One region of the Polymorphospora sp. NPDC051019 genome, then DNA from elsewhere that is predicted to be linked to it. Evidence: predicted binding sites of a transcription regulator. Region 1 holds the regulator's gene; each other region holds the start of a gene.

Region 1 (5,228 bases):
ACGCGGTGCCGCCCCGACCGTCGGCGAGCAGCAGCGGCTCGCCGACCCGCAGGCGCTGGACGGTCGCCGCGTGATGCCCCTCGGGGCCGCCGAGGGTGTGCCGGTCGGTGGTGGGCAGGGCCTCGACGAGGAACAGCGGCGCGGACACGGGGACAGGCTAGCCGGACCGGGCCGGCCGGCGACCGTCAGCCGTGCCCGTTGAAGGCGTCGCGCATCCGGGAGAAGAAGCCGCCCTGCTTGCTGAGTTCGGCCACCTCCTCGCCCCGGGTCTTGGCGAAGTCGCGCAGCATCCGCTCCTGCTCGGCGTCGAGCTTGGTCGGGGTCCGTACGTCGAGATGCACGTAGAGATCGCCACGGCCGGTGCCCCGCAGGTGCGGTACGCCCCGCGCCCGCAGCCGCATCGTCGAACCGGGCTGGGTGCCGGCCTTGACGTCGACCGGCTCCTCGCTGTCCAGCGTCTTGATGGTCAGCCGGGTGCCCAGCGCCGCCGCCGTCATCGGGACGGTGACCCGGCAGTGCAGGTCGTCGCCCTTGCGGGAGTAGACGTCGTGGACCCGCTCGTGGATCTCGACGTAGAGGTCGCCGGGCGTGCCGCCACCGGGGCCGACCTCGCCCTGCTGGGCCAGCCGGATCCGCATGCCGTCCTCGACCCCCGCCGGGATCTTGACGGTGAGCGACCGGCGGGTGCGGACCCGGCCCTCGCCGGCACACGTGCCGCACGGGTGCGGGATGACGGTGCCGTAGCCCTGGCAGGCCGTGCAGGGCCGGGCCGAGACGACCTGGCCGAGGAAGGTCCGCTGCACCGACTGCACCTCGCCCCGGCCGCCGCACGCCTCGCAGGTGGCGAGGTGGGTGCCGGCGGCCGTGCCGGCGCCGCTGCACGTGGTGCAGAGCACGGCGGTGTCGACGGTGATCGGCGCCTCGACGCCGAAGGCGGTCTCCACCAGGTCGAGTTCGAGCCGCAGGATGGCGTCGGCACCCGGCCGGGTGCGCGGCCGCGGGCCGCGGGTGCCGCCGGCCGCGCCGAAGAAGGCGTCCATGATGTCCTGGAAGCCCACGAACGGGCCGGCCCCGGCGCCACCGCCGGCCCCGCCTCCGCCCGGGGCGAGCGGGTCGCCACCGAGGTCGACGATCTGCCGCTTCCGGTCGTCGGAGAGGACCTCGTACGCCGCGTTGATGTCCTTGAACTTCTCGTGCGCTTCGGGGTCCGGGTTGACGTCCGGATGGTATTGGCGGGCCAGTTTCCGGTAGGCCCGCTTGATCTCGTCGTCAGAGGCTTCCCGGCTGACGCCGAGAATCCCGTAGTAGTCCTTGGCCACTGCGTCTGGTGTCCTCATATCGGTCTCGCGTTTGCCGGCCTGATCGCTGGTGCTGCCGCGCCGCCCGAGCCTGCGCCGCCGCCGTGCGTCGGTCTCAGTTCTGCGCCAACAGGTCGCCTACGTAGCGTGCCACGGCGCGCACCGTGGCGATGGTGCCGGGGTAGTCCATCCGGGTCGGCCCGAGCACGCCCAGCCCACCGACGATGGTGGCTCCCGGGCCGTAGCCGGTGCTGACCACGGAGGCGGCCCGCAGGTTGTCGATCTCGTTCTCGTCGCCGATCCGGACCCGCAGGGTGCTGGGCTCGACCTCGCCGATGAGCTTGAGAAGGATGACCTCCTCTTCAAGCGCCTCGAGGATCGGCCGCAGCGACCCCTGGAAGTCGAGCAGCCCGCCGCGCGTCAGGTTGGCGGTGCCGGCGAGCGCGATGCGCTCCTCGTGCCGCTCGACGAGGGTCTCCAGCAGCACCGTCGACAGCGTCGTCATCGCCGGACGTACGGTCTGCGGCACCTCTTCGACCAGGGCCTGCACCAGCGGCGGGGTGTCGGCGAGCTTCTCACCGCAGAGCTTCTCGTTGACCCGGCGGCGCAGGTCGGTGACGTCGTCGGCGGCCACCGGACCGGGCAGCTCGACCAGCCGCTGCTCGACCCGGCCGGTGTCGGCGATCATGACCAGCATCAGCCGGGTGGTCGAGATCGGCACCAGCTCCAGGTGGCGGACCGACGAACGGGCCAGGCTCGGGTACTGCACGACGGCGACCTGCCGGGTGAGCTGGGCGAGCAGCCGTACGGTCCGGTGCACGACGTCGTCGAGGTCGACCGCGCCGACCAGGAACCGCTCGATGGCCCGCCGCTCGGCCGGGGTCAGCGGCTTCACGCGGGAGAGGCGGTCGACGAAGAGCCGGTAGCCCCGGTCGGTCGGCACCCGGCCGGCACTGGTGTGCGGCTGGCGGATGTAGCCCTCTTCCTCCAGCACCGCCATGTCGTTGCGTACGGTCGCCGGCGAGACGCCGAGCTGGTGCCGCTCGACCAGCGCCTTGCTGCCGACCGGCTCCTGCGTGGCGACGTAGTCCTCGACAATCGCCCGCAGGACGTCGAGCTTGCGGTCGTCGAGTCCCATCTCCACCTCCCTGCCCCCGGTCGTGCCGGCCCGGTGCGTGGCGGGTGACCGCCGGGCCGTGCCGCACGCATGACATCCGCCATGCCGACCCTCGACATGCTGGCACTCGACCGGGATGAGTGCCAGTCTACGACGCCAACCCTGGCCAGGCGATGATCGATATCAGGTACGAAAGCCGTATTCCAGACAGTCGGCCGGAATTCCACCCCGGAACCCAGTTCGCCGGCCAGCCTGTCCGCCACCGGGTCACCACGCCGTGACAACAGCTCAACGGCGAGCCGGTCCAGAAGTGGCGCCCGGCCCGCCGGGAGTGGCCAGGGTGTCGTGTGGCGTCGGTTGATGCCGCCCCCTACCGTGGCCTCATGACTGAACCACCTCGCCCTCCGGGAGACGGCAATCCCGGCTCGGTTCCGCCGGACCCCACGGCTCCTCTGACGCCCGGGTCCTACTCAGTGCCGGGCGAGGCGCCCTCCCCCGGCTTCCCGCCGGCCGGCGGCCAGCAGCACGGCGCGCCCGACCTGTCGAAGCAGAACAACCCGCAGTACGACGCTCCCGCCTCCGGCGGCGGCGCCTACCCGCCGCCGGGTTCCGGAGCCGGCGGCTACCCGCCGCCCTCGTCCGGCGCGGGCGGCTACCCGCCGCCCAGTTCCGGCGCGGGCGGCTACCCGCCACCCGGCCAGGGCTACCCGCCGCCCGGTGGCGGATACCCGCCCCAGGGTGGCGGCTACCCCCCGCAGGGTGGTGGCTACCCGCCCCAGGGTGGTGGCTACTACGGCGGCGGCCCGGCCCCGGCCGGCTACGCCAACAGCGACGAGAAGACGTGGGCGCTGATCGCCCACTTCGGCGGCGCGGTCGGCGCGCTGATCAGCTTCGGCCCGCTGGGCTTCGTCGGCCCGTTGATCTCATACCTGGCCAAGGGCCAGCAGTCGCCGGCGGTGCGCGCGCACGCGCTGGCCGCGCTCAACTTCCAGGTGCTCTGGTCGGGGATCGCCTTCCTGCTGCTCTTCGTGAGCTGGTGCCTGTTCTTCATCCCGAGCGTGGTCGTCTTCGCGATCCAGATCATCTTCGGGATCCTGGGCGGCATGAAGGCCAACGAGGGGCAGCTCTACAAGTACCCGATGTCGCCGAACTGGATCAAGTAACCCCGCACTCCCACGACAGGCCCGGCACGCGTGCCGGGCCTGTCGTCGTGCCAGCCCGTCGTCGAGTCGGGTCCGTCGGCCTCCGCGTCCGCTCGGTGCCGGCCTTGCCCTCAGGACGAGGCCGGCCGTCCTCAGGGCAGGAGGTCGCGTACGACCGCGTCGGCCAGCAGCCGGCCACGCAGGGTCAGCACCGCCCGGCCGGCGTCGTACGCGGCCCCGTCCAGCAGCCCGTCGGCGAGCGCCCGCCGCGCCGCGACCCGCCCGGCGTCGTCGAGCACCGGCAGCGGCAGGCCGGTCGCCAGCCGGAGCCGCAACATCACGTCCTCGGTGTGCCGGTCGGTGCCGGAAAGCATCTCGCGTCCCTGACCGGGCGAGGCACCGCGGGCCAGCCGGGCCGCGTACGCCGACGGGTGCTTGACGTTCCACCAGCGCACCCCGCCGACGTGGCTGTGCGCCCCCGGTCCGAGCCCCCACCAGTCGCCGCCGGTCCAGTAGAGCAGGTTGTGCCGGCAGCGGGCGTCCGGCGACGTCGCCCAGTTCGACACCTCGTACCAGGAGAACCCGGCCGCGCCGAGGGCGGCCTCGGCGGCCAGGTAGCGGTCGGCCGCCACGTCGTCCGACGGGTACGGCAGCTCGCCGCGCCCCATCCGGGCGGCCAGCCGGGTGCCGTCCTCCACGATCAGCGCGTACGCGCTCACGTGGTCGACCCCGGCGGCCACCACGGCCGCCAGCGACGCGGCGAAGTCGTCGCCGCTCTCCCCCGGTGTGCCGTAGATCAGGTCGAGGTTGACGTGGTCGAAGCCGGCGTCGCGGGCCTCGGCGGCGGCGGCGGTGGCCCGGCCGGCGGTGTGCCGGCGGTCGAGCACCGCGAGCACGCCGGGGGCGGCCGACTGCATGCCCAGCGAGATCCGGGTGTAGCCGGCGGCCCGCAGCGTCTTGAGCGACTCCGGGGTCACCGACTCCGGGTTGGCCTCGGTGGTGACCTCGGCGTCCGGCGCGAGGCCCCAGGTGGCGTCGATCCGCTCCAGGATCCGGGCCAGGTCGTCGGCGGGCAGCAGGGTGGGGGTGCCGCCGCCGACGAAGACGGTGTCGACCCGGGGCGGCGGGTTGTCGCCGAGCACCCGGGCGGCGAGGTCCAGCTCGGCCAGCACGCTGTCGGCGTACGTCTCCCGGCGCACCCCGCCGCCCAGTTCCTGCGCCGTGTACGTGTTGAAGTCGCAGTAGCCGCACCGGCTGGCGCAGAAGGGGACGTGCACGTACACGCCGAACCCCTGGCGGCCGACCGCGGCGAGGGCGGCGGGCGGCAGCGACCCGTCGGCGGGCACGGGTTGTCCATCGGGAAGTTCGCCTGGCATGCGACTAGTGTGCCCGCATGCCTACTGCCGACGACGCCCTCGTCCGGGTCACCACCCGGGCCGGGGTGACGATGCTGACGCTGGACAGCCCGCCCAACCGCAACGCGCTGTCCACACCGCTGATGACCGAACTGCTCCGGGCGCTCGACGCGGCCGTGGCCGACGACACGGTCCGGGTGGTGGTGCTCTCGCACACCGGCCCGGTCTTCTGCTCCGGCGCCGACCTGAAGGAGACCGCCGCCGCGTACGCCAGCGGCACGGTCCCGGCCGGAATGCTGGGTGACGTGCTGGCGGC
Region 2 (5,228 bases), on a different contig from region 1:
GGGTGGCGGCGATCGCGTCTTCGATGCGGTGCTTGCGCTCCTTCATCTCGACCTCGGTGGCCGCGCCGGCCTTGATGACCGCGATGCCGCCGGACAGCTTCGCCAGCCGCTCGGACAGCTTCTCCTTGTCCCAGTCGGAGTCGGAGGCCTCGATCTCCTTGCGGATCTGGGCGACCCGGTCGGCGACCTCGTTCGGCCGTCCGCCACCGTCGACGACGGTGGTGTTGTCCTTGTCGACCACGACCCGCCGGGCGGTGCCCAGCGACTCCAGGCCGACCGCGTCGAGCTTGTAGCCGAGCTCGGGCGCGACCAGTTCGGCACCGGTGAGGATCGCCATGTCCTGGAGCATCGCCTTGCGGCGGTCGCCGAACCCGGGTGCCTTCACCGCGGTGACCTTGACGGTCTTGCGGATCGAGTTGACCACCAGGGTCGACAGCGCCTGGCCGTCGACGTCCTCGGCGATGATCAGCAGCGGCTTGCTGGTCTGGAGGACCTTCTCCAGCAGCGGCAGCAGCTCCTCGATCGCGGAGATCTTCTGCGTGGTGATCAGGATGTACGGGTCGTCGAGCACCGCCTCCTGCGCCTCGGAGTCGGTGACGAAGTGCGGAGAGATGAAGCCCTTGTCGAACTGCAGGCCCTCGGTGACCTCCAGCTCGGTGGCCAGGGTGGAGCCTTCCTCGACGGTGATGACACCGTCGCGGCCGACCTTCTCCATCGCCTCGGCGATCAGGTCACCGATCGTGGCGTCCTGCGCCGAGATGGTCGCCACGTGGGCGATCGCGGCCCGGCTGTCGACCTCGACGGCCTTCTCGAGCAGCGCCGCGGAGATCTTCTCGACCGCGGCCTCGATGCCCCGCTTGAGGCCGGAGGGGTTGGCGCCGGCCGCCACGTTGCGCAGGCCCTCGCGCACCATCGCCTGGGCGAGCACGGTCGCGGTGGTGGTCCCGTCACCGGCGACGTCGTTGGTCTTCGTCGCCACCTCCTTGACGAGCTGCGCGCCGAGGTTCTCGTACGGGTTGGTGAGCTCGATCTCCTTGGCGATGGTGACACCGTCGTTGGTGATCGTGGGAGCGCCGAATTTCTTGTCCAGGACGACGTTGCGCCCGCGCGGACCGAGGGTGACCCGGACCGTGTCCGCGAGGGTGTTGACACCGTGTTCGAGCAGGTGTCGGGCGTCGTCCGAGAAGCTCAGGATCTTCGCCATCTATGTTCCTCTCGAAGCGACGCAGCCCCGGCCCGGCGAGCCGGTCCGGGGCTGCGTCACGGATCAGTTGGTTACTTCTCGATGACCGCGAGGACGTCGCGGGCGGAGAGCACCAGGTACTCCTCGCCGGCGTACTTGATCTCGGTGCCGCCGTACTTCGAGTAGACGACGGTGTCACCGACCTGGACGTCAACCGGGATCCGGTTGCCCTTCTCGTCGATGCGGCCGGGGCCGACGGCGAGGACGGTGCCCTCCTGCGGCTTTTCCTTGGCGGTGTCGGGGATCACGAGGCCGGAAGCGGTGGTGGTCTCAGCCTCGTTCGCCTGGACCAGGATCCGGTCCTCGAGCGGCTTGATCGCAACCTTGGTCGCGGTAGTCACGGGCATACCCTCCTGGGGTATCTGGTTTCGTAGCCGGTCGATCGCCCAACCGGCGTCAATCTGCCTCATGCCACCGGGCGGTCCGTCGTCGCGGGTGCCGGTCCGCCTGGCGTTGTCCAGCCACCGGCCGGGGCCGGATCGCTGGCACACTCTTGTCGAGAGTGCTAATCGCAGATTAGGCCGCCGCTAGCACTCCGTCAAGGAGAGTGCCAACCCGACCCGCCGGATGACGTAGCCGGCACCGGCGCCGACCGGCCCGACACAATGGGCCGGTGGAACTCGCCGTGCTCGACGCCCTGCGTACCCCGGCCGGGGAGACCGCGCTCGCCGCGGCCGCCGGACTGCCCGGCGGCGACCCGCTGGCCGCCGCCGCCGCGCTGCGGACCCGGGGCGTACCCGCCGACCTCGCCGCCGCCGCGCTCACCCAGACCGACCTGCGGCGGCGGGCCGCCACCAAGTTCGGCCCGGTCGCCGCCGGGATGTTCTTCACCCGGGCCGGCCTGGAGCAGGCCACCCGCGCCGTGGTCGCCGACCGGCGGGCCGCGCGGCTGGCCGCCGCCGGCGTACGGACCCTGGCCGACCTCGGGTGCGGCCTCGGCGCCGACGCGATCGCCGCCGCCCGGGCCGGCATCCGGGTGTACGGCGTCGAGGCCGACCCGCTGACCGCGGCGATGGCCGCCGCGAACGCGGTGGCCGCCGGCGTGGCCGACCGGTTCACCGTCACGTGCGGCGACGCCACCCGGTTCGACGTGTCGACCGTCGACGCCGTGTTCTGCGACCCGGCCCGCCGCTCCGGCACCGGCCGGCGGGTCTTCGACCCGACCGCCTACTCCCCGCCGTGGGACTTCGTCGCCGAACTGACCCGCCGGGTCCCGGCAACCGTGGTCAAGGTCGCCCCCGGCGTCGACCACGCGCTCGTACCCGAGGGCGCCGAGGCCGAGTGGGTCAGCGTCGATCGTGAGGTGGTCGAGGCGGCGTTCTGGTGTGGACCGCTCGCGGCGACGCCGCGCCGGGCCACCCTGCTGCGCACCGCACCGGCCGGCGCGTCCCCGGTTCCCGCCGTGACCGAACTCACCGGGCCGGGCGACATCGCCGCGCCGGTCGGTGCCCCGCGCGGCCACCTCCACGACCCGGACGGCGCCGTGGTGCGCGCCCACCTGGTGGCCGAGTTCGCCGCCACCGTGGACGGCGTGCTCGCCGACCCGTCGATCGCCTACGTCTACACCGACCAGGGCCGGGTCACGCCGTACGGCCGCTGCTTCGAGATCACCGACGTGCTGCCCTTCTCGCTCAAGAAACTGCGGGCGCTGCTGCGTGACCGGGGCGTCGGGCGGGTCGAGATCCTCAAGCGGGGCTCGGCCCTCGACCCGGAACGGCTGCGCCGTGACCTGCGCCTCGCCGGCCCGGCGGCGACCTCCCTCGTGCTGACCCGGGTCGCCGGCGCACCGACCGTCGTCCTGTGCCGGCCGGTCGCCTGAGCCGGCCGTCCACAGTGGGGTGAAGCCGGCCCTCGGGCGTTGCGCTGCCGACCGGCCGGGGCGGCGGTAGGGTCGCGACCATGGCGGGCAAGGGCACCCCGGCGACGGCACTGCTGGCCAGACGGAAGGTGCCGTTCACCGCGCACCCCTACCGGGTCGATCCGGCCGCGCCGTCGTACGGCCTGGCCGCCGCCGCGGCACTCGGGGTGGCGCCGGAGCGGGTGTTCAAGACCCTGGTGGCCACTGTGGACGGCCGGCTCACCGTCGGCGTGGTGCCGGTGACCGGCTCGCTGGACCTCAAGGCGCTGGCGGCCGCGGCCGGCGGCAAGCGGGGCGCGATGGCCGAGCCGGCGGCCGCCGAGCGCGCGACCGGCTACGTCACCGGCGGCATCTCCCCGCTCGGCCAGCGGACCCGGCTACCGATCGTGTTGGACGTCTCGGCGCCGCGGTGGTCGACGGTGTTCGTCTCCGGCGGCCGGCGGGGCCTGCAGATCGAGATCGCCCCGGGTGACCTGATCAGCCTGACCGACGCGACCCTCGCCGCCATCGCAACCGCCTGACCAGGACCGCGACCGCCGAATTCGGTGACGTTGCTGAATTGTTATCGCCGACAACAAACTCGCCGCCTCGGCACTCTTGTGTGACCCACGCCGCACCTAATACGTTGCCGGACACAACAAAACATTATGACCGGTTTCGCACCCCCGGTCCGAACCCCACCCTGCCCCTCGTCCGGGGCTCACCCTCCGAAAGGACCCGTGCAATGCGCAGAGGGATCCTCTCCCTGACCGCCGTGGGCCTGCTGACCGTCGGCGGGGTCGCCGCGTGCGGCGACGGCGAAGACACCGGCCCCGGCGGCGCGACGCCGAAGATCGGCGTGATCCTGCCGGACAGCGCCTCCTCGGCCCGCTGGGAGACCGCGGACCGCAAGTTCCTGGCGGCGGCGTTCGACGCGGCCGGAATCGCGCACGACATCCAGAACGCCCAGGGCGACAAGGCCGCCTTCCAGACCATCGCCGACCAGATGATCACCAACGGCGCGACCGTGCTGATGATCGTCAACCTCGACTCCGGAACCGGCAAGGCGGTGCTGGACAAGGCCAAGTCGCAGGGCGTCGCGACGATCGACTACGACCGGCTGACCCTGGGCGGCTCCGCGCAGTACTACGTGAGCTTCGACAACGAGGTGGTCGGCAAGCAGCAGGGCGAGGGCCTGGTGAAGTGCCTCGCCGACAAGGGCGCCCAGAACCCGGTGGTGGCCGAACTCAACGGCTCCCCCACCGACAACAACGCGACCCTGTTCAAGAACGGCTACGACTCGGTCCTCGACCCCAAGTACGACTCGAAGGAATACACCAAGGGCCCGGACCAGTCCGTCCCGGAGTGGAACAACACCCAGGCCGGCACGATCTTCGAACAGATGCTGACCTCGACCGGCGGCAAGATCGACGGCGTGCTCGCCGCCAACGACGGCCTCGGCAACGCGGTCATCTCGGTGCTGAAGAAGAACAACCTCAACGGCAAGGTCCCGGTCACCGGCCAGGACGCCACCGTGCAGGGGCTCCAGAACATCCTCGCCGGCGACCAGTGCATGACCGTCTACAAGGCGATCAAGCAGGAGGCGGACGCCGCCGCCGAACTGGCCATCGCCCTGGCCAAGGGCGAGACCAGCAACGTCGAGACGACGGTCAAGGACCCGGAGAGCGGCCGGGACGTCCCGTCGGTGCTGCTCACCCCGAAGGCGATCTTCAAGGAGAACGTCAAGGACGTCGTCGACGACGGCTACGTCACCCAGGCCGAACTGTGCGCCGGCGAGTTCGCCGCCCGGTGCGCCGAGGTCGGCATCAGCTAGTCCCCGCCAAGGTCGTCAGGCCGCCGCCCGGCGGCCCCGACGGGCGTACCCACGCCCGCCGGTGCCGGGCGGCGGCCTGCCGGACACCGCCCGACCGGACACTTCAGAAGGAGACCATCCGTGTCCGCGACACCCCTGTTGGAGCTACGCGGGATCGACAAGAGCTTCGGTCCCGTACAGGTCCTGCGCGACGTCGCCTTCGCCGTCCAGCCCGGCGAGGTGACGGCCCTCGTCGGCGACAACGGCGCCGGCAAGTCCACCCTCGTCAAGTGCATCAGCGGCATCCATCCCACCGACGCGGGCGAGTTCTTCTT
Region 3 (5,228 bases), on a different contig from region 1:
AGGTCAACGAGCACCAGGCGTACGGCGACCTGACCTTCTGGTTCTCGCTGGCGCTGGCGATCGCGATCGGGGCGCTGGTGTTCCTCACCACCCGCGGCGAGCGTGGGCCCCACGTGCCGGCATGGGTGCCCACCGTGCTCGCGGTGCTGGTCACGATCTTCGGTGTGGTGACGATGATCTACGTCTACCTGACCGGGGAGACCGGTGCGCAGGCGGTCTGGAGCGGCGTCGTCTGACGGCTCAGAACAGCACCCGTGAGCAGAGCAGACAGATGACGATGACCAGTACGGCGCCGCCGACCATCGCGATGCCGTAGGTGAGCGTGCGGGCGCCGCGCTCGTCGGCGTCGATCGAATCCTGGTCCTGCGACGGGAGCTGGCGTGGTGCCATCGGGTTGACGACGGTGGGTGGCCGCCAGCCGGTCGTGGCCGGGGTGGTCGGCGGCGGCCCCTGGTAGCCGGGCGTCCCGGGGGCGGCCGGCGCGGCGGGCCGTGGGGCCGGCTGGCCCGGTTCGAGGTCGGCGGGGCGGCGCCAGTACTCGTGGTCGGTCGGGTCACCGCTGGGCGTCGTCACGCCGACTGACGCTACCAACCGGTCGCCGTCGGGACCCGCTGACGTTCGGTGTGCCGGCCCGTGGCTGGGTACGCTTTCTGCCGTGGACAGATCGGCACGTATGGCGGACGGGGCGGCGGCGACCGAGCCGGCGCGGGTACGGATCGACGCCGACGACCGGACGGTCGAGTTCGGCGAGGACGAGCTGGTGGTGTTGCCGGAGCAGACCGCGGACGACACCGACCGGGGCTGGGGCGAGCGGCCCGGATCGAACGACGACCGGCTGCTGGCCGAGCGCCCGCCGCACTACTGGGACTGAGCCGGCCAGGGGCCGGTCGATATCGGGACTGAGTCGGCCAGGGGCCGGTCGATATCGGGACTGAGCCGGGCCGGATCCGGTCGATCAGGGTGGCACGACGACCCCGAAGCGGGTCGTCTCGGGCATACCGAGCGTGCGGTTCGCCTGGTCCGGAGTGAGCGCCAGGTAGAGGGCGGTGGCGCCGTCGACCGCCACGACGTCGAGCACGAGCGCCCCGGTGGCCAGCCGGAGCGGTTCCGGCGCCGGCTGTGCCCCGGCGCCGGCCGGTAGCGCCAGCAGGTCGATCCGGCTGCCGGGGCGTACGACGGCGAGAGCGGCGGGTTCGGCGGGCCGTACCGGTACCCCGACCGATCCGGCGGGCACCGCGAGCCGGCCCGGTGGGGCGTCCGGGGCGGGGAAAGACCCGCCGGATGGTGGTCCGGTCGGGTCTGCCGCGATCGGGGGGCCGCAGGCGGCCGTGCGGTCGGGGTCGGCCCGCGCGGTCAACACCGCGGCGGCCAGCGCCAGCAGGACGGCGACCAGGGCGGCCCGCAGCACGCTGGCCGGACGGGGCCGGCCTGGCCAGCGGACCGGTGTGAGCGCGCCGTCGGCGTCGCCGGACCGGGTGCGACGGAACATCGGGGTGCCTCCCTCCGACCGGCTTCGACGGCTGGCGGTGGGGGACCGTGGGCCGCCGGTCGGCAGGGACGCTAGACGCCGACGGCCCGGTCCCGTTGGACCGAGCCGTCCGCCTGTGGACGACGGGGCTTCCTGTGGACAACCCCCGTCGGCCGGGTCGATCTGTTATGCCCGAGCCGGCGGGTGCCGCTTCGGCCGAGCCGCTACGTGGCGGCCTTGCCGGCCGACGACGAGCCGCCGGAAGAGGAGCTGGAGCCGCTGGAGGCGGTGCCGCTCGACGCCGGCTTCTCCTTCGACCCGGAGCCGGCCGAGTCCTTGCCGCCGGAGCCGTTCGACCCGGAGCCCGAGGAACCGGACGACTCCGCCTTGGCCGGCTTGCCGCTGGTGGCCGACTCCGACGAGCCGGACCGGGAGTCGGTGCGGTAGAACCCGGAACCCTTGAAGACGATGCCCACCGAGTTGAAGAGCTTGCGCAGCCGCCCCTCACAGGCCGGGCACTCGGTCAGCGGCTCGTCGGCGAACGACTGCACCGCCTCGAGCTGGTGGCCGCACGCGGTGCAGGCGTACTGGTACGTGGGCACTGTCTCCTCCGGATCATGATCATCGGTTGGCACTCGACGCGTTCGAGTGCCAATGGTGCGCTATCCGCACCGGATTCGTCCAGCGGGAGTGTGGGGCGCGACACTCAGCCGGCCGGGAGCCGCCGTACGCCGCTGGGAGTGATCACCGCGTGGACCGGACGGTCGTGCTCCTCGGCCGGTACGGCGTCCAGCAGTTCGCCGTCGTGCAGCAGCGCCACGGTCAGGGTCGCCGGGGCGACGCGGGCGAGCGCGCGGTCGTACGAGCCGCCGCCGCGGCCCAGCCGGAGCCCCCGCCGGTCCACCGCCACCGCCGGCACCACCACCAGGTCCGCGGCGCCGACGGCGGCCGGCCCGAGGCGCGGCCCGGCCGGCTCGCGCAATCCGCGCCCGGCGGCCACCAGCGGCTCCGAACCGGCGTACTCCGCCCAGTCGAGGTCGAGATCCGGGCACAGCACCGGCAGCAGCAGCCTCGACCCCGGCGCGCCACCGGCGGCGAGCATCGCCAGCAGGGCTTCCGGCAGGTCGGGTCCGCCGGGCTCGGAACCGACCGGCACGTAGGCGGTCACCGTCCGTGGCCGATGCCGCCGTACCAGGTCGGCCAGGCCAGCCTGCACGCGGCCGGCGGCGGCCGATCGGAGCGCCGCCGGCAGTGACCGACGGCGGGCCAGGACGTTGATACGGATGTCCGTCTTGTGGCGGCGCGCCGCGTTCGCTCCATTCGACAAATCCGACATCGACCGCTCCTGCAACAGGCCGTAACTGAAAGGTCCGTCTGTGTCAGCATCGCACCAACGGGTGCGGAACCTCCGGGGGGAAGAGTGACGCTGCGTGGACGGTTGACGACCGCCTTCCTCGCGGTCGTCCTCGGTCCCGTGCTGCTCGGCGCCGTCTTCGTCGGTACGACCGTCGCCGCGGTGAGCTACGAACGTACCGTCGACCGGCTGGACACCGCCGCCGCCACCGTACGCACCTCGGTCAGCGCCCTCTGCCAGCAGATGCACGCCGCGGCCGACGCGGTGGCCGTACCCGCCGACCCGGCCCGCCGGGCCGGCACCGCGAGCCAACTGGTCGCCCGCGGGCTGGTCTCGGCGGTCCTGATCAGCGACGCCGACGGCCGCGCCGCCTTCGCCACCGCCGGCAACCCACCCCAGCCGTGGGCCGACTGCGCCGCGCAGACCGCCCCGGACGCCGACTACGAGGCGATCGCCGTACGCGTCGAGATGCGCGCCGAGAGCGGCGCCCTGATCGGCGAGGTGGTCGTCACCCAGGTCCTCGACCACGCCTTCCTCTCCCGGCTGGCCGCCGCGACCGGCACCGGCGTCACCCTCCTGCCGGGCGTCGCGGCCCCGACCGTACGGCACACCACCGAGCCGGCGACCGGCGTCGACGCGGTCCTCGACGCGGCGGCACGCGCCGAGGGCGACGCCATCGCCGAGACCGGCACCGGCCGGTACGTCCGCCGGATCAACCCGTCACCGGGCCAGCCGCTGCCGCTGGCGCTCTCCGTGCCCCGGGGGCAGCCGCAGGGCCTCTACGTGGTGCTGATCGGCGCGGTCCTGGCCGCCGGGTTCGCCGCCGTCGTCGCCGCCTGGTGGCTGGCCCGCTCGACCACCCGGCCGCTCGCCGAACTGGCCCGCGCCGCCGACCGGGTCGCCGACGGCGACCTCGCCGCCCGGGTGCCGGTGCACGGGCACGACGAGGTGGGCCGGCTGGCCACCACGTTCAACCGGATGACCCGCGAGACGCAGTCGTACGTCCAGGCCCTGACCGCCAGCCGCGACCAGCTCCGGGGACACCTGGCGGTGCTCGGCGACACCCTGTCCAGCACCCACGACCTGCAACGGATCCTCCAGGTGATCCTCCAGACCGCGCTCGCCGCGACCGGCGCCCGGGCCGGCGTGGTGCTCCTGCTCGACCCGGCCAGCGGACTCCTGGTCGGCCAGTGCGCCGAGGGACTCGACGAACGCTGGCCGGTCGGCCTCACCGGACGGCCCGGCGCCGCGAAGGCCGGCGCCGGCAAGGCCGGCGTCCGCACCAACGGGGCCGTCGTCGGTGTCGCCGTCGCGCTCCAGGACCGGCCCGGCCGGCCCGACCACGACCCGGCGGCCCTGCGGGTGTCGCTCGGCAGCGGCCTGCTCGGCGCCGTCGCCGCCACCGGCGAGCCGCGCCGCGGCCGCGTCGACCGCGACGGGCCACACCTGTCGACGCACGAGCCGCGCTGCCGCACCTACGTGGCCGTACCCTTCTCGGCACCCGGGCCGGCCACCGACGCCCCGGCCACCGGGGTTCCCGCCGGGCGACTGCCCGGCGGGCTGTGGCCGCCGACGCTGCCGACCGCGCTCGGCGTCCTCGCCCTCTACGACCGGCTCGGCTCCGACGAGTTCGACGACACCGACCTGGTCACGCTGCGCACGTTCGCCGGCCAGGCGGCCGTCGCCGTCGACAACGTACGGGTGCACGAGGAGGCCCAGCGGCTCTCGCTCACCGACCCGCTGACCGGGCTGTGGAACTACCGCTACCTGAAGGAGTCGATCCGGCGCGAGGTCGAACGCGCCAACCGCTTCGGGCGCATGCTCACCGTCCTCGCCCTCGACCTCGACCGCTTCAAGCACGTCAACGACACCCACGGGCACGCGGCCGGCGACACCGTCCTGGCCGAGTTCGCCCGCCGGCTGCGGGCCGAGATCCGGGAGGTCGACCTAGCCTTCCGGCAGGGCGGCGAGGAGTTCGTCGTGCTGCTGCCGGAGACCGACGCGGCCGGCGGGGCCATCGTCGCCCAGCGGCTGGCGGCCGCCGTACGCGACGTACCGGTCCCGATCGAACCGCACCTGGGCGCCCCGCCGACCAGCATCCCGGTGACCGTCTCCATCGGAATCGCCGTATACCCCGACCACGGCGCGACCGGCGACCAGGTGCTCGACGCCGCCGACGAGGCGCTCTACGCGGCCAAGGCGGCCGGACGCGACACCCACCGGGTCGCGTCGACGGGCCCGCGACCGGAACCGGGGAAAATCGCTGGTTCGGTCGGCCCGCGGCCACCGGACGACGGCGTCCCCCACGCGGGTGGACGGTCCGCCGATGGGCCGGGCGGCGCGTCATCCGGGCCACAACCGCCACGACAGAGCCGCGGCCGATAGTCTCGCGGAATGTCGGAGCGT

What was found. The regulator HrcA, encoded in region 1, represses chaperone genes, less so after heat shock. The targets are predictions, from matches to a motif close to GGTTNGCACNCTCNNNNNGAGNGTGCNAACC.
Region 2: a site for HrcA is predicted at 1,769-1,799, ahead of groES (co-chaperone GroES). Genes of this name have one in related genera too.
Region 3: a site for HrcA is predicted at 2,095-2,125, ahead of AB0M79_RS12455 (FmdB family zinc ribbon protein). Genes of this name have one in related genera too.

The regions. Positions count from the first base shown of each region.
Region 1 covers NZ_JBFBCH010000003.1:53,076-58,303, reverse strand. The annotation lists gene AB0M79_RS07275 (16S rRNA (uracil(1498)-N(3))-methyltransferase) at 1-148, opposite strand, end outside; gene dnaJ (molecular chaperone DnaJ) at 186-1,319, opposite strand; gene hrcA (heat-inducible transcriptional repressor HrcA) at 1,414-2,436, opposite strand; gene AB0M79_RS07260 (DUF4870 domain-containing protein) at 2,889-3,578, shown strand; gene hemW (radical SAM family heme chaperone HemW) at 3,710-4,933, opposite strand; gene AB0M79_RS07250 (enoyl-CoA hydratase-related protein) at 4,951-5,228, shown strand, end outside.
Region 2 covers NZ_JBFBCH010000004.1:445,186-450,413, reverse strand. The annotation lists gene groL (chaperonin GroEL) at 1-1,204, opposite strand, end outside; gene groES (co-chaperone GroES) at 1,276-1,590, opposite strand; gene AB0M79_RS11245 (methyltransferase domain-containing protein) at 1,857-3,062, shown strand; gene ybaK (Cys-tRNA(Pro) deacylase) at 3,143-3,622, shown strand; gene AB0M79_RS11235 (substrate-binding domain-containing protein) at 3,826-4,914, shown strand; gene AB0M79_RS11230 (ATP-binding cassette domain-containing protein) at 5,035-5,228, shown strand, end outside.
Region 3 covers NZ_JBFBCH010000005.1:248,271-253,498, forward strand. The annotation lists gene AB0M79_RS12435 (DUF2231 domain-containing protein) at 1-236, shown strand, start outside; gene AB0M79_RS12440 (translation initiation factor 2) at 241-573, opposite strand; gene AB0M79_RS12445 (hypothetical protein) at 674-871, shown strand; gene AB0M79_RS12450 (flagellar biosynthesis protein FlgA) at 956-1,489, opposite strand; gene AB0M79_RS12455 (FmdB family zinc ribbon protein) at 1,693-2,070, opposite strand; gene AB0M79_RS12460 (5-formyltetrahydrofolate cyclo-ligase) at 2,175-2,804, opposite strand; gene AB0M79_RS12465 (diguanylate cyclase) at 2,889-5,207, shown strand; gene AB0M79_RS12470 (UTP--glucose-1-phosphate uridylyltransferase) at 5,217-5,228, shown strand, end outside.